Desulfopila inferna: one gene and its partner. Each later gene encodes a partner of the first gene's protein in a complex. Links are inferred from orthologs where the notes say so. Each region holds a gene or a part of one and is shown in the gene's direction. Other genes may lie near its edges. The genes, in order: JWG88_RS05285 and dapF.

Region 1 (10,681 bases):
GGCCAGAAAGACCAACAGCGGCAGAAGGATGTAGGCAAAAGCGGCACTCTCACTGAAAATTGACATTGTTTATTTTCCTCCAAAAGGAAAGTTGTCGGTTTCGTCCTGGAAACCGGTACAGCAAATTCAACGTTTCTGGAAAAACAGCTGCCTGAGTTTTTTCCCTTACATTGCAGGCTGTTTGCAAAAAAAATTGCGGTCACTTCCCTAAAACCGACAAAACGGAAATTTGCCGTTACCGGCGAATTTCCGTTTTTCAGGCTGTATTTTTATTTTATCCGACCGCGGATATGGGGTCAGGATGTCGTTAATTGAAGTGATTACAAAATCATAGCAGAGATGAGCAATCATCGTTGCAGTGATCTTCTTCAAAAAGCAACAGCCATTTACAAAGAAAAAGAGCGCTTGTCAAGCGTGATAATCACCTGGCCTTTACACGAAGGTTTATCCCTCGCCCCGGCAAGTCAATATCCCCCCGCCGGATCAATATGGAGATGGTGGGGATGGGGGAAGGAATCTAGTCTTTGTTTAGCCCCTGTTGGCACAGTAGATGAGTATGCACATACTAGACCATTCCTGTGCCCTTGTCTTGTCACGTATAGCTCAGATAAGTGGCTACTGTTTTTCTAACTGACAAGAGAAAATCAGCCAAATCCATGGGCTTGGTCATGAAGGCGTTTGCCCCTTCAAAAAGAGCCTCTTCCTGGTCTTTTTCGGCAAGAGAAGAGGAAAACACCACAACTGAAACGGTATCGAATTGCTTGTCTTTTCTAATTTCCTGTAATATTTCCTGCCCGTTTATTTTGGGCAGGTTCCAATCGAGCAGCATCAGCTTGGGATTTCCACGGGATCTATTTGCATGGCTCCCGCGGCAATAGAGATAATCCAAAGCTTCCTGCCCGTCTTGCGCCACAGCGTATTCACCCTCTAAGGCTAACTCGGCCAGGGCAATCTCCATCAACAATATATCGTCTTCCTGGTCTTCTGCTATGAGTATGCTTTTTGCTTTAGTCATCCTGTTTCCCTTGGTCTTTCGGTAAGGAGAAGTAAACCACTGCGCCCTGATCTACCTTGCCTTCCATCCATACCCGTCCTGAATGGCGTTTAATGACACGTTCCACGTTTGCCAGCCCAATTCCTGTGCCTTCGACTTCCTCAGAAGCGTGCAGTCTCTGAAAGACTTTGAAGAGCTTATTGTAGTACTTCATATCAAACCCAACCCCGTTGTCCCGGATAAAAAATACATACTCAGTCTCCTCTTCCTTATATCCGATTTCTATGATGGCGGGAGAGCGACTCCGGGTAAATTTCAAGGCATTGCCGACCAGGTTCAAAAGGACGAGCTGCAGCATTGAGTAATCTCCCCGAACCACAGGCAAATCACCCACACTCCATTGGATATCTCTGTCGCCGATTTCCACCGCCAGGGTCTGCCTGGCCTCGTTGATGATATCATTGAGATCTACTGCGTCATCTTTCAGCCTGGTATTTCCGATCCGGGAAAACTCTAAAAGATCATCGATCAGCACGCTGATATTCCGGGAGGCCTTGAGTATCGTGTTAAGATAGCTGCGGCATTTCTCGTTGAGGCCGGACCAGGCATCTTTCTTGAGCAATTGAGTATAGCTGTTCATATGACGAACAGGAGTCCTTAAATCGTGAGAAATCAGATAGGTAAAACCTTCAAGCTCTTTATTGACTGCTTCCAGTTTAGAAATTGTTATTTGCAGTGTCTCCTTGTATATTTTTGCTTCGGTAATATCGATGAAGGAGATTACTGCACCTTCGATGACGTTTTCAAGAGTGCGATAAGGCTGGATGCGCAGGGTAAACCACTTGCCTTTATCTGTCTCTACCTACACCTCTTTATTGACGAGGGTGTCCAGGACACTCTTAACGTCATTGATCAGGCCATCATAACCCACAAGATTTGAAGCGATATGGCTGACCGGCCGCCCGATATCATTTGACATGAGATTGATAATCTCTGTGGCGGCGGGCGTGAAGCGCAGAATTTGCAGGCCCTGATCGACGAAGACGGTAGCGATTCCTGTACCGGCGAGGAGATTGTTCATGTCGTTGTTGACCCGAGACAAATCTGTCACCTTGGACTGCAGTTCGGTATTTGTTGTCGTTAGTTCCTCGTTGATTGACTGCATCTCTTCATTGGTGGATCGTAATTCCTCGTTGGTGGTTTGCAGATATTCTTCCTTGGCCAGGAGTTCCTGCCTGAGCGCGGCCACCTGGGCGTTTGTCTTGCCCTGGGAGGAAGTCTTCGGGCTGCCCGGGTCTTCATCTACACCCTGCAGCGCTTTCTGGCGAGCCTGGTCGGAAGAGCATAGGTTGGCATCTTCAATGACGATCAGAAAAAGAGACGGCGCATCAGAAGAGGCCGGAGTTGCACCTGCAGCGATTTCCGGATCAGGACGAGCCGCCAGTGGACGAACGATAAGATTGGCAGGGGTGAAGTCGCCATTGGTTTTAACCAGCAAACCGCTGTGTCGCACCAGTTCCCTGGAAATGGCGGCCTGACGCAGGGCGGAGGTCAGTTCGCCCTGCAATCCCTCTCTGGCCATTTTCAGGACATTGCCGACACCAGCTTCACCAGGGGCCGGTTCAAGATACCTCCCTGTTCGGCCATGGATGTAGAGAACGTCACCATGGCCGTCGACGAGGATGCCAACCGAGGGGATTTCGCGCAGGAGAGCTTGCTCGGTCATTTCACGCAACGATATCTTTCGGGGTATGGCGGCCTTGCCTGCCGGACCAGGCTGAGCCATATGGACCGCCGTTTTAACGGGCGTCAGGAATCGATAGTCCTGACGGAAATACTCTTTTCGGGTATACAGCTTAACTGTCCGGTCATGTGATGCAAACAGATCATCAAATTCACCAACGGTCTCCGAACTGCCGAGAAAGAGAAAGCCATCGGGATTCAAGGCGTAATTAAAAAGCGGAAAAAGTCTTTTCTGCAGGTCGGCACTCAAATAAATAAGCAAATTGCGGCAGCAGATCAGGTCGATTCTGGAAAAAGGCGGATCTTTAATGACGTTCTGCTCGGAAAAGATCAGCATTTCCCGAATATGTTTATCGATTCGGTAGACGCTGCCATCGGCCCCGGCTGTAAAATATCTGGCCAATCGCTTGGGCGAGATGCCGGCGGCGATACCCGCAGGGTAGAGGCCGGCCCGTGCCGTGGCAATCGCCCGGCTGTCGATATCTGTGGCGAAGACCTGTATAGTATACTTCAGGCTCCTTTTCTCCAGATACTCATGAAGGAGGATGGCGAGTGAATAGGCCTCCTCACCGGTAGCGCATCCTACAGACCAGACACGGATCGCGCTACCTTCCGGTTTGTTGGCAAAAAGCACCGGGATAATTTTTTTTTCAAGCATCTTGAAGGCCTCTGGGTCACGGAAGAACCCGGTCACGCCGATCAGCAGGTCACGGAAAAGTGATTCAATTTCCGCCGGCTTCTGCTGCAGGTAACTGACGTATTTATCAATTGATTCAATCCGGTTTATTGCCTGGCGCCGTTCGATTCGGCGAAAGATGGTGTTCGGCTTGTACTGCGAGAAATCGTGGCCTGTCTGGGTCCGCAACAGGCTGAATATCTTTTTCAGAGCGTTGTCATTTTTGGGATGCGCGGGGAGAGCTGACTGCCGTGACTTGTCAAAAGCCTGGGAAACATAGGCCAGGAGCTGGGCGGGCATTTCTTCTGGCGGCAGTTGGTAATCCACCAGGCCGGAGTTGATGGCGCTGCGGGGCATGCCGTCGAACTCGGCGGAATTGGGGATTTGGGCCATGGCCATGCCGCCGGCGGCCTTGATGGCCCGCACACCCTGGGTGCCGTCGCTGCCGGTGCCGGAGAGGATGATACAGATGGCTTGCTCGCGTTGTTCCTCTGCCAGCGAGGAAAAGAAAAAATCAATGGGTAGGCGGTGTCCCCGGGGCGCCGAAGGTTCAAGCAACTGGAGTTTGTTGCCGAGAAGGGCCATATCGCGATTCGGCGGTATTATATAGGCGCAGTTGGCCTGTATTTTCATCCCGTCCGCAACCTCGAAGACTTCCATGGGCGTGTAACGTTTGATCAGGTCGGTGAGCATGCTTTTATGATCAGGTGCCAGGTGTTGTACGAGGACAAAGGCGATCGCGGTAGGGTGGGCGGCCGGCATAGCGGAAAAAAATGCCTCAAAAGCCGCCAGGCCACCGGCTGAGGCACCGATGCCGACAACCGGGAATCCTGCAGAGAGTTTCTCTGCTTTTCTCTCGGCTGGTTTCCGGTTTTTGATTGTGTCGGCATCGGGCCTGGATACCGTTTTTTTGCTTCCTTTGTTTTTTACTGAGGAGGACATAAGATTCTCTATTGCCGAAAAAACCACCTATCCTGCCCGGCATGCATTAGGAAGAGGGGCCAAGCTCTATGAAGCATCAGTCATAGCAGGATATAAAGATATTTGCAAAAGTCAATATCTCGTTGTTCTAGCAAAAATATTCTTTGCACTGTCGACATTGTTGTAACTTCATTTTATCTTTGTAAGGTGAGACAAAATTTATGATAACAGAAGAATTGATGATGCTGGTTTTGCGCAGTTTTGGTGAACCTGCCGAAAAGGTACTAATGTGGCCTGAGAGAGCAGGATCGTGAAGAAATCCTGTAAAAAACACGAAAAAAAAGATAGTCTGAGAAGAGTTGATGAGAAAATGTGATTCTTCCCGGTTTGAATGGTGGTACCGAGATTTCGGAGAACCATCGTGAAAAAAAAAGGATGATGATGTGGATGAGATCTTGGAAGTACTGAGGAAAGAGGACATGTGCGTGCTGGCAACAGTATCCGAGGGGATTCCTCACTGTTCGCTGATGGCCTATATAACGGATGAAGAAGGCCCGACCACCTATATGATCACCCACAATAACACCAGAAAATATGCAAATATGTGCGCAAACCCTACGGTCAGTCTGCTGATAGACACACGCCGGCAAGATGATGCGGCGGCATCGCGCGGGGATATCTACGCCCTGACGATCACCGGCCGCTATGAAAAAGTAGAGGATGAAGACCGGCGCAACAGACTGCGTCAGCAATTCATACACTGTCACGGGCATCTCAGGGAGTTTGCCGAGGATGGCCGGGCGGTGGTCTTTTGTGTTGTTGCCGAGTCGTTTCAGCTGTTTCGCGGGGCCATGGATGCGGTCTACAAAACAAGTGCCGAGTGAGAAGGGAGAGGTGATGAATTACTGCAGCAACTGCGGCGCGGAGGTTGCACTCAGAATTCCCGACGGGGATAACAGGAACCGTTACGTCTGCGACAAATGCGGGATTATCCATTACCATAATCCCCGGGTAGTCGCCGGGGCGATTCCGGCCATTGATCACCGGATCCTGCTTTGCCGCAGGGCCATCGAACCGCGGCGGGGCTGGTGGACCATCCCGGCCGGCTATCTGGAAAACGGTGAAACCGTCGAGCAGTGCGCCAGGCGCGAGACGCTCGAAGAAGCCGGCGCACGTCTCGAGGATATACAGCCGTACTGCCTCCTCAATCTGAGCTTTGTCAATCAAATCTATTTCGTCTATCGGGCCGGGCTGTTCCAGGGGCGATTTCATCCGGGAGAAGAAAGCCTGGATGTCGATCTTTTCCCACTGGACAGGATTCCCTGGGATGAGCTTGCCTTTCATGTAGTCAGGGAGGTGCTGGAATTATATTGCCGGGATGCGGGAAAAGGCCGGTTCTATTTTCGTGAACGCAACATTGAAGCGCATGGAAGATTGGGCCCTTCAGTTAGTCATACATCAGGCAGGAAATGAAAAGACCAAGTCAGTACTTCAGGGCAGGCGCAGGTGCACTCATCATAAATCGCCGGGGGCAGGTTCTCATTCTTGAACGCTCCGACATTCCCGGTTCCTGGCAGCTGCCCCAGGGCGGCCTGGATGAAGAAGAGGAACCCTATCAGGCAGTTATTCGCGAGGTTGAAGAAGAGACCGGGATCACCGCCAGCGACCTTCAGCTTATCGCCCCGCACCCGGAACCCCTGGTCTATGAATTGCCTCTGCAGGCAAGAAGAAACAAGACCGGCAGAGGGCAGGTCATCTATTTTTTTCTTTTTCGCTTCATAGGTGATGAAAACAGGCTCGATCTCACCCACAGCAAAGAATTCAGAAACTGGCGCTGGACCACGGCAAGACGGATGGTCGGGCTCACCGTCGAATTCAGGGCGGGGGTCTACAGGCGCCTGGCCGAACATTTTGCCCAGTTCCTCAGCGAAGATGAGTATCGATAAATTCTCCAGGCCAACTCTTTAAAATCTAGAGGTGGCCAGGACATGAGTAGCGTCAGCCCATGTTCTTTTAAAGCGGATATCAACCGCTTCAGCATCATCATTCTTGCCCTGTTGTTTCAGGGCCTTGGCTAATCCGAACAATGAATACCCGTTTTCAGGGTTTTTGCGCAAATCAGCTGCATATACGACCTCGGCTTCACGTGGCCGGCCGGCATCAAGAAGCATGGCGCCGAGAAAGTGACGCACTGGGAAGTACCAGTCGGGCGGTTCGTTATAGATAAGACTGTCCTCAAGCCGAACTGCTCTTTCCAGATGGGCCAGGCCTTCCAGGGTATCGCCCTCGGCATATGCTATTTCTCCCAGAACAATTTCATGTGCAATTGTTAAAAGGTTCTCCGCAGTGCCAAAGCCGATATAATGCTCAAGCGTGCTCATGAACTTTTGTTGATTTTCCAAAGCATGCAGTTCTTTTTCGGCTTCAGTAATCCTTCCGGTATGCAGGAAAGCCAATGCCCTGCCATAGTGCCAGACACCTGTCATGTATCTTGATTCTACTTCAGGTCTGGGTTCTGAAAGCATCTCCTCCCACATTCCAAAACGCACCATGACAAAGACCGGCTGCGATAAAAACGTCTCATAGAGGGTCCATATATTTTTATCAGCGCTCAGCTCATGGGGAACTTTTGCGACTATCTTTCGGGCTGATTCCAGTGCTTCTGCGGGACGGCCCATAACCATTGCCGACCATGCCATGAAGTGTATATTGTGAGGATAATAATTCAGAGGGTAGATTCCCTGGGCTCGACATTGGGTTATATAGTTTTCGTCGGCTTCAACAGCGCGTTTGTTTACTTTATAAGAATCGGCAAATCTGCCAACCCTCATATAGATGTGTGACGGCATATGTACAAGGTGACCGGCTCCAGGCATTAATCCGCCCAGCATATCTGCATGCTTTTCTCCTCTTTCAGGATGACGTGCCTCCACCGTATGGATGAAATAATGCAATGCCCCTGCATGCTTGGGTTCACGATCAACTACCGACTGCAGGGTATTGAGAATTTTTGTGGTATTCTCTCTGGGGCTAGCATCCAGATTCCAGTAGTTCCATGGGCTCAGGTTCATCAGAGAGGCGGCGTAAAGTGTCGCGGCATCCAGATCTTCGGGATATTTCTCCACCAGTGCTCTCATTGCATCGGCATAGGCATGGTCAAGTGAAGTCCGGTCTTCTGGTGCGATCTTGGAATATCTTTTCGCCAGGGCTTCGATAAAGTCCTGCTCCCTTTCCGATACGGCTTCCTTACGTTGCAGCGCATGTTGAATGGCCTCATACGCCTGAGGGGCAACATCGGGCATCATCGGCAGATTTAGATTTGGTCCGAGCACCAACGCCCAGCCCCAATATGCCATGGCATTGTCATGATCCAGCCGTACCGATTCCTTGAAGGCCCTCAGGGCTTCCGAATGGTTGAAGGCGTAGGTCAGTCTCAGTCCCTGGTTGAAGAACTCCTGTGATTCGGGGTTGTCGGTTGTGACCGGGAAATGATAATTTCCCAGTCCTGCAAGTCTGGGCGCTATCGGTTGTTCTGCTTGGAATGGATCTGCTTCGATCGCCCGGCTGTCATGTATTTTTGCTGCAGCTTGCGTCCCATATAAAATCAAAGCCGATAGGACGATAATGATCTTGAGTAAACGCATGATCGAACCTCCTTTTGCTTGATGTTTGGTATCTTCTCAATCAATAGGCGTAATTCCCAAGCTTACAATGTAAGCCGGAACAATCTGTAGTCCATTGGTCCCCCGGTTCAATCCCCCTCTGATCCACCACCGGAATTGGACGGTTCTTCATAGAGACAAGCAGGATCGAAGGTCTTTTGAGAGAAAAGTATCTGTCAGGTGAAGGTAATCAGTATTGGCTTACGCAGTAATGAGCGAAATTACGCCTACTGAATGAAGACAATAGATTATGAAACTCACTCATAGGAGAAGAGCATGCGGCCGTCAAAACAGTTTAAAGCGGATATTTTTAAAGGCGAAAGAGAAGAAGCATTCGGCAACCCTCTTAACAGCTATGAAAAAACGATGTTTGTTATTTTGTTTCTCATGCTGACCATGATTTTGACTGTCGCTGCCTGGAGCGGCATCCTGCTGCTCTTTGGACAAATTGAGGGGGGAGGACCACTGGGATTGTTCATGGAAGAGGTACTGATCAATCTGCTGCTCAACAGGTGGCTGTGAGAGGGCAGTCTGTTTGTGATTAAGGCGGAACTACGCCAGGGTAGGCGAGTGACAAGCTTGTCTGAGTGATTATGTTTTCCATGTCATAGGCGATGAATGTTTTGAATGTTGACAGCCTACCGGAAGACAGGAAATGGAAAATGGTTACCTGAACAGAGCCCCCTCTCTTGCAGTACTGCCCTTTGATAAACTATCAGGAAACGCTCAGTATGAATATTTTTCCAAGGGGCTGATAGATGAGCTGATTGTTGATCTGTCGCATTTTTCTGCTTTACAGATTATATCTTCTTATACCTCAAGCAGATTAGCCGATCCCGAACTGGACGAAATAGAGGCTGCCAGAAATATTGACATTGATTATCTGCTCAAAGGAAGCCTGCTTTTAAGGTCCAATTCCATGAGGCTCAATGCGCAGCTTCTCGATACCAGCACCCGTCAAATAATTTGGGCCGAGCGTTTCGATGCACCTCTTGATTCCGTTTTTGAGATTCAGGATAATATTGTTGAACGGGTGGTATTTACGATTTCATCTGAAGTAAACAAAAATCTTCTCTCCGCCGCCAGGGAGAAATCCGTGTCCAGCCTGGCAGCATATGACTGCTGGTTGCGCGGTATGGACAGATTGAGGCTCGGTACGCTCGAGACCGACAATGAGGCCAGGGAATTTTTCAATCAGGCTCTGGCCATTGATCCCGATTACTCAAAAGCCTTGGCGGGACTCTCACTTTCTCATTTCAATGAGTGGAGCTGTCAGCTCTGGGAGCTGTGGGAGGAGTCGGAAAAATGCGCCTACACCTATGCGGCAAAGGCGCTTCAACTCGATGAAGGCAATTATCTCGTCCAGATGATACTTGGGCGTATTTATCTCTACCGCAGGCAATTCGAAGAGGCTGGGTATCACATCAGCAGGTCGCTTGAACTGAACAGCAACGATGCGGACAACCTGGTCCAGCTGGCAAGCTGCATGGCTTTTCTCGGAAGAGGTGCAGAAGGCGAGAAGCTCTTCGAAAAGGCGTTGCGCCTCAATCCGTACCGAAATCTCTGGTATTATCAATATGGCTCCATGGTCTATTTCGTTTTAGGAAAATTCGAGACCACAGTCAACATGGCGCTGAAAAGGCAGCTGGTGAATGTCCGGGTGGATCTGCCCGGTTATATCGCTGCAGCCTATGCTCATCTCGGCCAGAAAGAGCCGGCGAAAAATTACACCTCTCTCTTTGTTGACTCCTTTGTCTCTTTTATAACCAGGGGCAGAAAACCGGATGCAGAAGAAATAATTGACTGGCTCAGAGATGCCAACCCCTACAAGTACAAGGAAGATACTGACAGGGTTGTCGAAGGTATTCTGCTGGCAGGATTAGAGGATGTTCTGGCGGCAGGAGGGCAGGGGCAACAGAGGATAAAGCTGGTGAACTCAGCTGCATCAGCATCCATTTTCAGGCAGGAACATGCCATTTGGCATATGGCATTTGACGGTATTGAAATCACCATGCCCGATTTAAAGGGTTTTCATGATATAGCCAGGCTGCTTGCCTCGCCTGAAACGGAGACTCATTGTACCGTTCTCATGGGTTCTGAATCAAGCATGGATGAGAAATATTATGCCATGGATGAAAGGGCACGTCGTGAATATGAAGATCATATCAGGGAACTGCGGCATGAAATTTCTGCAGCTGAGGAGCATAATGACATCGGCAGAAGAGAAAAACTGCAGGAAGAAATGGAATACCTGCTTGATCACCTGTCCAGGAACCTTGGATTAGGCAAACACCCGCGGAAAATCAATTCGGCGGCCGAGCGCGCCAGAGCGGCTGTTACCTTACGAATTCGCAGTGCCGTCAAAAAAATTGCCTCACATCACCCAGCGCTGGCTAAACATCTGTCAAACTCTCTTCGCACCGGCCTGTTTTGCAGCTATTCTCCGGAAGAAAAAAGAAACTGGACTCTGCATTGAGCCGGCCCGGGTTGGAGAAGCCGCCTCCCAGACTGTAACCGGTAGCCTGGAAGAAAAAATGCTCATGCCGCTGTTCCTCAACTTTCTTCTTTTTTTCCCTCTTTTTCAGGCAGATCAAGTTCCTCAACCACCTCTTCGGAAGCTTGCTTTTCAGAGGTGTACTCAATATCAGGCCGCTGCGGCTCCTGTTCCATCTTCCCTTCGATGTT
Region 2 (10,606 bases), 520 kb from region 1 along the record:
GCACGATCGGCTTCTTCAACTTGTGCCGCGTTTCCCGGATCTGCTGGCGGGAGCCAGAGGAGCAGGGATGCTGCAGGCGCTGGTTCTCTCCGAGCAGGGAGTTGCCAGGGGAACGGAGATTGTCAATGCCATGTTTGCCCGCGGCTTTCTCATCAACTTTGCCGGCAATTGCGCCCTCCGCTTTGCTCCACCTCTTATTGTTGCCAGGGAGCAGATAGACGAAATGATCGAGGAGCTTGCCGAATTGCTGGAGGAAATGTCAGGAAAGTAAAGAAAAGGGAAAAAAAGATCGACTCCGGCGGACTTGAATTCCTTTGCAAATCGCCTCTTTTTTTTGTAGTTATAAAAGTTTTCTCCTGGGAAAAGTGAGCGCAGAATCCGGGAGAGCAGGAATTTTGCGGAAGACTGCCTTTCCAATCCGGATTAAAAGTGATCAATATGCCTAAACATTTACAGTCGTTAGAGGACTTTAGCAGAGAAGAGCTGCAGGCCTTTCTGTTCCGGGCAGCGGTGTTGAAGGACGAACGGAAAAAGGGAGTTCTGCACCGGCAGCTCGAAGGAAAAACCATAGGGCTTGTTTTCGAAAAACCCTCCACCAGGACGCGGGTGTCTTTTGAAGCCGCCATGTACGGTCTCGGCGGTCGGGTTATTTTTCTCTCCGCGCGCGACACCCAGTTGGCCAGATCGGAACCCTTGAAGGATATGGCCCGGGTGATGTCCCGTTATGTCGACGGCATGGTGATCAGAACATTCGGTCAGGAAGTCGTGGTCGAGCTCTCAGAGTACTCCACGGTTCCGGTGATCAATGCCCTCACCGATCTTCATCATCCCTGCCAGGTGCTCAGCGATGTAATGACCGTCATTGAATGCAAGGGGTCTCTCGATGGTCTGAAAGTAGCCTGGATCGGCGATGGTAATAATATGGCGAACTCCTGGATTCAGGCGGCCTCCATCCTGGGTTTCGAACTGGCGCTGGCCTGTCCGCAAGGATATGAACCGGATCAAGGCATCCTGGAGAGGGCGATGGCCGCGGCCACTAAGCCGATCACGCTGCTGCGCGATCCGCAGGAGGCTGTTGCCGGAGCCGATGTCATCAATACCGATGTCTGGGCCTCCATGGGCCAGGAGAATGAGCAGCAGGAACGACTCAAGATTTTCAGTCCCTTTCAGGTGAATACGCAGCTGCTCGCCAAGGCACCCGCAGATGCGGTGATCCTTCATTGTCTGCCGGCGCACCGGGAAGAGGAGATTACTGCAGAGGTCCTTGAGTCAAAGCGGTGTGTCGCTTTTGACCAGGCCGAAAACAAAATGCATATGCATAAGGCTATACTGGAGCTGCTGCTCGCTGGGGGCAGCCATTAGCACCTTACTCCTGAGATTCTCTCATAGAAATAGAAGAAATTGGAAGGTATGTTAAAAGACAAAAAATAATTTAATTACCAAAGCCAAAGAAACTAAATTTATGGGCAAATCATCAACTTCGCGGAATGTGTTTAAAATACGCTTTTGTAAAAATCTCAAAGGCAGGCAGCATGAAACCGGTTGAGTTCATTAGTAATTAAAAAAAACCATCAGAGGGATCGCATCCCATCACAACATATTAGGGTTCGAGAAAAATTATGAGCATAGATAAAATTGTACTGGCCTATTCCGGTGGCCTGGATACGTCGGTGATACTGAAGTGGCTGGAAGAGGAATACGGATGCCCTGTCATCGCCTATTCCGCGGATATCGGTCAGCAGGAAGACTGGGATGCCGTCCGTAAAAAAGGATTGGCGACCGGAGCCGAGAAGGTGATCATTTCCGATCTGAAAAAGGAATTTGTCGAGGACTACATTTTTCCGGCATTCCGCGCCAACGCCATCTACGAGGAGACCTACCTCCTTGGAACATCGATTGCCAGGCCGCTGATCAGCAAGGAGCAGGTACGCATCGCCCAGGCCGAAGGGGCTGATGCGGTAAGCCATGGCGCCACCGGCAAGGGTAATGATCAGGTGCGTTTCGAGCTGGCCTACATCGGCCTCGATCCCAGCCTGAAAATCATAGCGCCGTGGAGAACCTGGGATCTGAATTCCCGTCAGAAACTGGTGGAATTCGCCAAGACCCATAACATCCCGGTACCGGTCACCAAGGAAAAGCCCTACAGTTGTGATGAGAATCTGCTCCACATCAGCTATGAGGGCGGTATTCTGGAAAATCCATGGTCGACGCCGGATGAGGCCATGTTCCAGATGACTGTTTCTCCGGAAAAGGCTCCGGACAAGGCAACCTATCTGGAGATTGAATTCGAGAACGGCGATCCGGTGGCACTCGACGGGAAAAAGATGGAGCCGCTGGCGCTTTTTACCAGACTGAACAAGCTTGGCGGAGCAAACGGCATCGGCCGCCTGGATATGGTGGAAAACCGCTTCGTCGGCATGAAATCCCGCGGCGTCTATGAAACACCGGGCGGTACAATTCTGCGCAAGGCTCACCGCGACCTGGAGACCATTACTCTGGACAGGGAGGTCATGAAGATCCGCGACGCCCTTATCCCCAAGTACAGTGAGCTGATCTACAATGGTTTCTGGTTCTCTCCGGAGAGAGAGTTGCTGCAGAAGCTCATGGACGAGACCCAGAAGACCGTCAACGGCAAGGTCCGTCTCCGACTGTACAAGGGCAACTGCGTACCGGTGGGCAGAAAATCCGAGCAGTCGCTTTATCAGGAGAGCTTCGCCACCTTTGAAGAGGACAATGTCTACGATCAGGGTGACGCCACCGGGTTTATCAGACTTAACGGCCTGCGCCTGCGCATTCAGGCATTACAGAAAAAATAGACAGAACCGGATAGATACCTGGGAGTAAAGCACCGATCATGAGCAAAGAAAAACCAGCAGGATCCGAGAAATTATGGGGCGGCCGCTTTGCCGAGGCAACGGCCCACTCCGTAGAGGCCTTTACTTCTTCGATTCAGTACGATTCACGGCTCTATTCCTATGATATTGCCGGCAGCAAGGCCCATGCCGCCATGCTGAAAAGACAGGGCGTGCTGACTCAGGATGAACTCGATGCCGTTATCGATGGCCTCAGCGCCATTGAAAAAGAGATCGACGGCGGCAGCTTCGTCTTTAAGAGCGAGCTGGAAGATGTTCACATGAATATCGAGAAGGCCCTGGTGGATAAAATCGGACCCGCCGGCGCCAAGCTGCACAGCGCCCGAAGCCGGAACGACCAGATCGCCCTGGACCTGAGGCTCTACCTGCGCGATCAATGCGACCGCTTTGCCGTCCTGCTCACCGATGCCCAAAAAACCTGCGTCTCCCTGGCACGCCACTATCTCGGTGATATTATGCCCGGCTATACCCATTTGCAGCGCGCCCAGCCGGTACTGATCTCTCATCATATGCTGGCCTATTATGAAATGTTCGGCCGCGATCGGCAGCGTATTCTCGATTGCAGAAAGCGCATCAACCTCTCTCCCCTGGGCTGTGCCGCGCTTGCCGGAACAGGGCTGCCCATAGACAGGGAAAGCGTTGCCGAAGAGCTGGGATTCGACGGGGTGACGGCCAACTCCATGGACAGTTCGGGAGATCGGGATTTCGCCATCGAGTTTGTCAGCTGCTGTGCCCTGATCCAGACCCATCTGTCGCGTATTTCCGAGGAGCTGGTGCTCTGGTCCAGCCAGGAGTTTTCCTTTGTCGATATCTCCGATAAATTCTGTACCGGCTCATCGATTATGCCGCAGAAGAAAAATCCGGATATTCCGGAGCTGATTCGCGGCAAAAGCGGCAGGGTTATCGGCAGTCTGATGACGCTCTTCACTCTGCTCAAAGGTCTGCCCCTCACCTATAATCGTGACCTTCAGGAAGACAAGGAACCGGTCTTCGATGCGGTGGACACCGTTTCCGCCTCGCTTTCCATAATGGCTGAGCTGCTCGGCAATCTTCGCTTTAATACCGATAGAATGAAGAAGGCGACTCAGACCGGTTTTATAACGGCAACTGATCTCGCCGATTATCTGGTCATGAAGAATGTGCCGTTCCGTGAAGCTCACGGGATTGTGGGCCGGTCAGTGGCATTTTGCATCGAAAAGGGCTGTGAGCTTGAAGATCTTCAGCTCGATGATTTACAGAAATTTTCACCGGCAATTGGTGAAGATGTCTATGCGGTTCTTTCCGTGGACGGTTCGGTCAACAGCAGGTTATCCACGGGTGGAACAGCTCGGAAGAGGGTAGAGGAAGCTATAGAGAAAGCTGAAAAACAACTAGGAATGGTATAATGAATTTAAGGAAATCAGGTATTGCCGGATCACTTCTGCTGGTTGCTGCTCTTTCATTAAGCGGAGGCTGCGGATATAAAACACCCCCGGTTCCGCCCCAGACCGTGGTGCCGAAGGCTATCGAGGATTTGCGCTACAGCCTGGAAGATGAAGGTGCCCGACTGACCTGGACCTATCCCCAGGAAAAAGTAAATGGCGATAACATCGAAGATATCCTTTCCTTTCAGTTGTACCGAGCAGAGATACCGCTCGATGATTTCTGCAGTACCTGCCCCATCCCCTTCGGCGAGCCTATTGCTGTCGAAGGTGGCGCTCCGGGAGTAGAACAGCGCAACACCGCCGAGTTCTCTTCGGGATTACTGCGTTCCGGCAATAAGTATTTTTTCAAAGTAACTTCAAGAACCAACTGGCTTGCCGAAAGCGAACCTTCCAATATCGTCTCCTTCATCTTTCACACTCCGGCGGCCGCGCCGCAGGACCTGCGCGCCGCTATGGCCGGAAACAACGTGCGCTTAAGCTGGTCACCGGTGAAGACCCTGACTGACGGTGAATCCGCGGATCTGCCGCTCAGGTATCAGGTGCAGAAGAGCACAGATGGACAACAGTACAGCGACATAGGCGCTCTGCAGGAATCGACTACCTATGTCGACAGCGAGGTGGAAAGAGGCAATACCTATTCCTACAGGGTTAAGAGCGCCATGATGCTCGAGGAAACTCCGGTCGAAGGTTCGCTCAGCTCTGCTGTTTCCATAAACGTTACCGATACGGTTCCGCCGCCACAGGTCAGCGGAGTAACCGTAGTTGCCTCCGCCACTAATATCAGGATATTCTGGGACAGTGTCAGCGTTGACGATCTGGCGGGCTACCGGATTTACCGCCGCCTTGCCGACGACAAAGAAAGCAGCAGAATTGGAGAGGTTGGACCTACCCAGACCATCTACACCGATAATGAGATGTCCGGTGGGGACAGGGCGTATTATTCCATCGTTGCCTTTGATCAGGACGGCAATGTCGGGAAGAAATCAGAGGAAGTAACCACCAGGCATTGATTAACGTGGGCCAGTCTTAAACTCAAGCGTTAGACTGAGCCAACGCTGAGCCAATGCAAAATGGAGTAAACTGGATGGAAAACATCTTTCCCATCGCTTTTACCAAGATGAACGGTACCGGCAACGATTTCCTGATCATTGATCACCGGGATGGAGTTATTCCGGTTGATCGGCAGGCGGAATTCGCCGGCAGGGTATGCAGAAGAATGTTTTCCGTGGGAGCTGATGGGCTTATCCTGATCGAGGATTCGGACAAAGCCGATTTTCGCTGGCGCTTCTATAACTCCGATGGCTCCATGCCGGAGATGTGCGGCAATGGCGCCAGGTGTGCGGCCAGATTTGCCTACCGGACCGGCATTGCCGGCAGGAACATGCGCTTTGAAACGCTTGCCGGAATCATTGAAGCGGAGATTTGTGCAGATGAAGATGTCCGTATCCGTATGACCGATCCTTTCGGGCTGCAGGACGATTTCTCTTTAAACATCGGCGGCAGAGAGATGGCGGCATCTTTTGTCAATACCGGAGTTCCGCATGCGGTGCTCTTTGTTGACAACGATGATGCTCCCGTCAGGGAGTGGGGACCGGAAGTTCGTTTTCATCCAATGTTCCAGCCCGACGGCACCAATGCCAATTTCGTCACCATACGCGGACCGGGCGAGATTCTGGCCCGAACCTATGAACGGGGAGTTGAAGATGAAACCAGGGCCTGCGGCACGGGAGCCGTGGCTGCCGCTATCATCGCCTCGATAAAAAAGCATGTCGTATCCCCGGTTGTCGTGGTGACCTCGGGCGGAGACAGGCTGACTATAGAATTTGAATTGAGGAACGGCACCCGCGCTGAAAATGTCTATTTGAAAGGACCGGCGCGTATCGTCTACCGGGGAGAATTGACTGCCGAAGCGCTGCTCTAGCATTCTATCCCAACGTTACCTTGGCAATCAAAGATCACGGAGTTAAACACCAGGTAACTAGATTGCCTTTTATATAAGTAGCATACACCGCCGGCAACAGAACGGCAGAGATAATAAAGAGGTGAAGTATGAAAAAATATAGCGGGGCATTCACAGCGATTGTCACTCCTTTTAAAAATGGCAAAGTCGATGAGCAGGGTTTCATCAACCTGATAGAGTTTCAGATAGCAGCAGGAATTCACGGTCTGGTGCCCTGCGGCACCACCGGTGAATCGGCCACACTGGGCTTCGATGAGCACAAACGCGTCATCGAGATAGCGGTGAAAACAGTTAACGGCAGGGTCCCGGTCATTGCCGGAACCGGCGCCAACAATACCCTGGAGGCGATCGAATTTACCGAGAGTGCCAAAGACTCGGGCGCGGATGCAGTGCTCTCCGTGGCGCCCTACTACAACAAGCCGAACCAGCAGGGAATCTACGAGCATTTTAAAGCAGTGGCAGAAGCCGTCGATATTCCGATGTTTCTCTATAATGTTCCCGGTAGAACGGTGGTCAATATCCTGCCGGAAACAGTCGCCCGACTTGCCGAAATCAAAAACATAATCGGCATCAAGGAAGCCTGTGGGAGCCTCGAGCAGATCAGCGATGTCATTCGCTTCTGCCCTGATGATTTTATCGTACTCTCCGGAGACGACTTTACTTCTATGCCCACCGTTTTCATTGGCGGTCAGGGAGTTATATCCGTTGTTTCCAACCTTGATCCGGCAGGAATGGTGGAAATGATAGAGGCGGCACTGCTTGGACATGTAACCACGGCCTGTTCCCAACATTACCGGCTCTTTCCCCTGATGAAGCTGATGTTCAGGAATCCGAGCCCGGCTCCGGCCAAGAAGGGACTGGAACTCATGGGCAAAATTACGGACAGTACCCCGCGTCTTCCCATTACCCCGGTCGATGAGGAAACCACCAGATTGTTGAAGGAGGCCATGACCTCGCTGGGTATGCTGTAGTAACCCGGAAAATATCATCTCCATTTGGGTGGGATATTTTAACTGAGGGAAAGGGAACAAGGAGAGAAGGCATGACGAACGTAATTATTGCAGGTGCAGCCGGAAAAATGGGCCGGAAAGTCGCGGCCATGGTTGCGGCACATCCGCAACTTGTTTATACCGCCGCCTTTGAGGCTGAAGGCAGCCCGGAAATCGGCAGAGATGCCGGTGAGGCAGCAGGACTCGGCGCCAATGGCGTCATCATCGCCGAAGGATTGGAGGCGGTGATCGGGCAGGGCGATGTGATCATAGACTTTACCTTCCATAAAGCTACCATGGAGTTTGCCCGTCTTGCCGCCCGCCACAACAGGGCCATGGTGATCGGCACCACGGGACTGACCGGGGAAGAGCTGGCGGAGCTCAAGGAACTCGCCCGCAATTTTCCCTGTGTGCAGGCCCCTAATATGTCGATCTGCGTCAATGTTCTCTTTAAGCTGGTCAAGAAAACCGCGGCAATTCTGGGCGATGACTACAATATCGAAATCGTCGAGGCACACCATAATAAGAAAAAAGATGCGCCTAGCGGCACCGCGCTGAAGCTTGGGGAAATGGCGGCCGAGGGAGTCAATCGCAACCTCTCCGAGGTCGGCGTTTATGAACGAAACGGTATTATCGGGGAGCGCAGGTCGGAAGAGATAGGCATACAGAGCATCAGGGCAGCCGATATAGTAGGTGAGCACACTGTTTATTTTGCAGGTCCGGGTGAACGGCTCGAACTGACCCACAGAGCGCACAGCCGTGATCATTTTGCCAAAGGCGCGGCCACCGCAGCCGCCTGGATTGCCGGACGGAAGCCGGGGATATATTCCATGTTTGACGTTCTCGATCTTCATGATCTTTAAAGAGTAATTTTGAAAAAAACGGCGTACATTGGGCTGGGTTCCAACCTCGGAGACGGCCTCCGGACCCTGCAGCAGGCCTGGCGGGAAGTCGGCAATGCTGCAGAAGTATCCTTGATTTCACTCTCTTCCCCCTACCTCTCGGCCCCGGTGGGCATGGAGAGCAGCAATTGGTTTACCAACGCTGTCGGCAGACTGGAAACTTCACTGCCGCCGGAGGAATTGCTCCGTCTTCTTATGGAAGTGGAATCGGCTTTCGGCAGAAGAAGAGACAGCAAGATAGAAGGCTATCAGGATCGCACCCTCGATCTGGACATCCTCTATTTTGGTGAAACAGTGATGCACACCGAGATGCTGACGCTGCCTCACCCCTGTCTTAAAGACCGTCTCTTTGTACTCAAGCCTCTTGCCGAAGTGGCACCCGATTATCACGATCCCGCTGACTGTCTCACTCCCATGGAAAAACTGGAACAGCTGGAGCGACAAATGACGGAAGGACATGTACCCGAGCAGAATATCAGCAGGTCGGAATGGCCCCGGGATGATGTTTAGTACCTTACTCCCCAAAAACGGACAAAAAACAAGAAAAGGAGAATGCATTTGAAATCGTGAAGCTCGATATGCATCCCAAGGTACTTACTTGGCGTTTACCGGCGTTAGAGTCAACTTTTTTGGCTCATCAGACTGAAGCGTACTTTTGCTAAGGCGCACATCATCAGGCTGGCGATGAGCATAAGCATTGGGCTTCCTGGCATCAGCACCAATCTGCCGGATTGCCGCATTCTAACTTTGAAAGAGTAGGTTGGCGGTGAGCCTGGCGAACCCCAACAATTTAAAATTTCTCTGCAACATCATTGATATATATAGCTTTATAATCCGGAAGAACCACTTTTTTGTGGACGACAGAGCCTCGAATATGTTTATCAAAGCCGTAATGTCTGGTAAAGTTGGGGCTGGAGCTGACGATAGAGAGATGAAGCACAGCGCTATTCATCGCGAAGGCGAAAGAAATATACACGGAGTCAGACCGGAATGAGTCCTGTCAAGCTTATTGTAATCGGCATTCTGCTTTATATCGGGTATCTTCTGATAAAAGGAAGTGTCGGAAAATCGAAGAAGAAAAAACAAAATGGCGAGATAAGCAGCTCATCCAATGTTTCGGATGTGCTGGTCGAAGACCCCGTTTGTAAAAAACTTGTCCCCAGGCAGCAGGCAATAACCGCTGAACATGAGGGCAAGACCATATATTTTTGCAGTAAAGAATGCTGCAACACATTTGTAACAGACAAAGGAGCTGAAAAATGAAGTTTTTTATAGATACCGCAAACATTGAAGAAATTACCAAAGGTGTGGAGTTGGGCATGGTTGACGGCGTCACCACCAACCCTTCACTCATTGCCAGAGAGAATAACTCCTTCGAAGAGATTCTCAAGGAGATCTGCAAGATAGTCGATGGTCCTGTAAATGCCGAGGTGGTCAGTCTGGAAGCCGACGGCATGGTGGCCGAAGCAATGGAACTGGTCAAGATTGACGACAAGATCGTTATCAAGGTGCCGATGATCGTTGAAGGACTTAAGGCGGTGAAAAGGCTTGCGGCCGATGGCATAAAAACCAATGTCACCCTGATTTTCTCCTCCGCTCAGGCCCTGCTTGCCGCCAAGGCCGGGGCCAGTTATGTCTCGCCTTTTGTCGGCCGGCTCGACGATATCAGCCAGCAGGGCATGGATCTGGTCGGGGATATTATGACCGTGTATGAGAATTACGGCTATGAGAGCGAGGTTATCGTCGCCAGTGTGAGAAATCCTCTCCATGTCATGGATGCGGCAATGATGGGTGCGCATATAGCCACCATTCCCCTGAAGGTTATCGAACAGCTCGCCAAGCATCCTTTAACCGATAAGGGCATGGAGCAGTTTCTTGCCGATTGGGAGAAGCGCAAGAAGTAGTCGATACGAAAAACACGAAGATTTCTGCACAAGGAAGGGAATGAGAGAGGCGCGATACATCCTGCTTATAATGCTGCTGCTGGCTGTAACCCACCGCAACGGTGAGGCGGCGATGTATCGGTGCACCGACGAAAGAGGCAAGGTAAAATTTACCGATACTCTGGAGTCGGCGGCATGCCGCCCTCTCACGTTCAGTGAGCCGGAGACGGTTTTTTCCCCCGGAGATGGAGGGCACGGAAGCGGCCCGATAAACATTCGTGCCGCAAAATTCGAGGACATCATTCACTACTATGGTGTTCGCTATGATATCGATCCTCACCTGATTCGGGCGGTTATTCGCACCGAATCAGGATTTGACCCCAGAGCGGTATCAAAAAAGGGAGCTCAGGGCCTGATGCAGCTGATGCCTGCGACCGCCAGAGAACTCAAGGTGCTCAACCCCTTTGATCCCAGAGAGAACATCGACGGCGGCACCCGCTATCTCCGCTCCATGTTGAATATTTTCAAACAGGATCTGAGACTCGCCCTGGCCGCCTATAATGCCGGCCCGACTC

What was found.
Region 2: the proteins of JWG88_RS05285 (region 1) and dapF are in contact, whole or in part, in a solved structure (PDB 5YGU), measured with the Escherichia coli proteins. The link is inferred for Desulfopila inferna from one-to-one orthologs.

Annotation. Positions count from the first base shown.
Region 1 is NZ_JAFFQE010000002.1:279,465-290,145, reverse strand. What follows is about bases 4,715-7,541. They hold JWG88_RS05285 (NUDIX domain-containing protein), read left to right. Parts: upstream 4,715-5,803; coding sequence 5,804-6,280; downstream 6,281-7,541. Other genes in these bases: JWG88_RS05280 (tetratricopeptide repeat protein), read right to left, coding at 6,299-7,541; JWG88_RS05290 (NUDIX hydrolase), read left to right, coding at 5,232-5,807; JWG88_RS05295 (pyridoxamine 5'-phosphate oxidase family protein), read left to right, coding at 4,778-5,218. In the rest of the region: JWG88_RS05320 (DUF2179 domain-containing protein), read right to left, coding at 1-66; JWG88_RS05315 (response regulator), read right to left, coding at 593-1,015; more of JWG88_RS05280, read right to left, coding at 7,542-7,978; JWG88_RS05275 (hypothetical protein), read left to right, coding at 8,273-8,518; JWG88_RS05270 (tetratricopeptide repeat protein), read left to right, coding at 8,652-10,472; JWG88_RS05265 (mechanosensitive ion channel domain-containing protein), read right to left, coding at 10,550-10,681. UniProt on the Escherichia coli protein: Master regulator of 5'-end-dependent mRNA decay.
Region 2 is NZ_JAFFQE010000002.1:800,503-811,108, forward strand. Bases 4,548-7,299 are described here. They hold dapF (diaminopimelate epimerase), read left to right. Parts: upstream 4,548-5,381; coding sequence 5,382-6,218; downstream 6,219-7,299. Other genes in these bases: JWG88_RS07565 (fibronectin type III domain-containing protein), read left to right, coding at 4,548-5,307; dapA (4-hydroxy-tetrahydrodipicolinate synthase), read left to right, coding at 6,347-7,228. Outside these bases: JWG88_RS07545 (acetylornithine transaminase), read left to right, coding at 1-271; argF (ornithine carbamoyltransferase), read left to right, coding at 439-1,362; JWG88_RS07555 (argininosuccinate synthase), read left to right, coding at 1,620-2,816; argH (argininosuccinate lyase), read left to right, coding at 2,855-4,258; more of JWG88_RS07565, read left to right, coding at 4,258-4,547; dapB (4-hydroxy-tetrahydrodipicolinate reductase), read left to right, coding at 7,300-8,109; folK (2-amino-4-hydroxy-6-hydroxymethyldihydropteridine diphosphokinase), read left to right, coding at 8,119-8,658; JWG88_RS07590 (YHS domain-containing protein), read left to right, coding at 9,139-9,411; fsa (fructose-6-phosphate aldolase), read left to right, coding at 9,408-10,052; JWG88_RS07600 (transglycosylase SLT domain-containing protein), read left to right, coding at 10,093-10,606. UniProt on the Escherichia coli protein: Involved in the succinylase branch of the L-lysine biosynthesis and in the biosynthesis of the pentapeptide incorporated in the peptidoglycan moiety. Catalyzes the stereoinversion of LL-2,6-diaminopimelate (L,L-DAP) to meso-diaminopimelate (meso-DAP).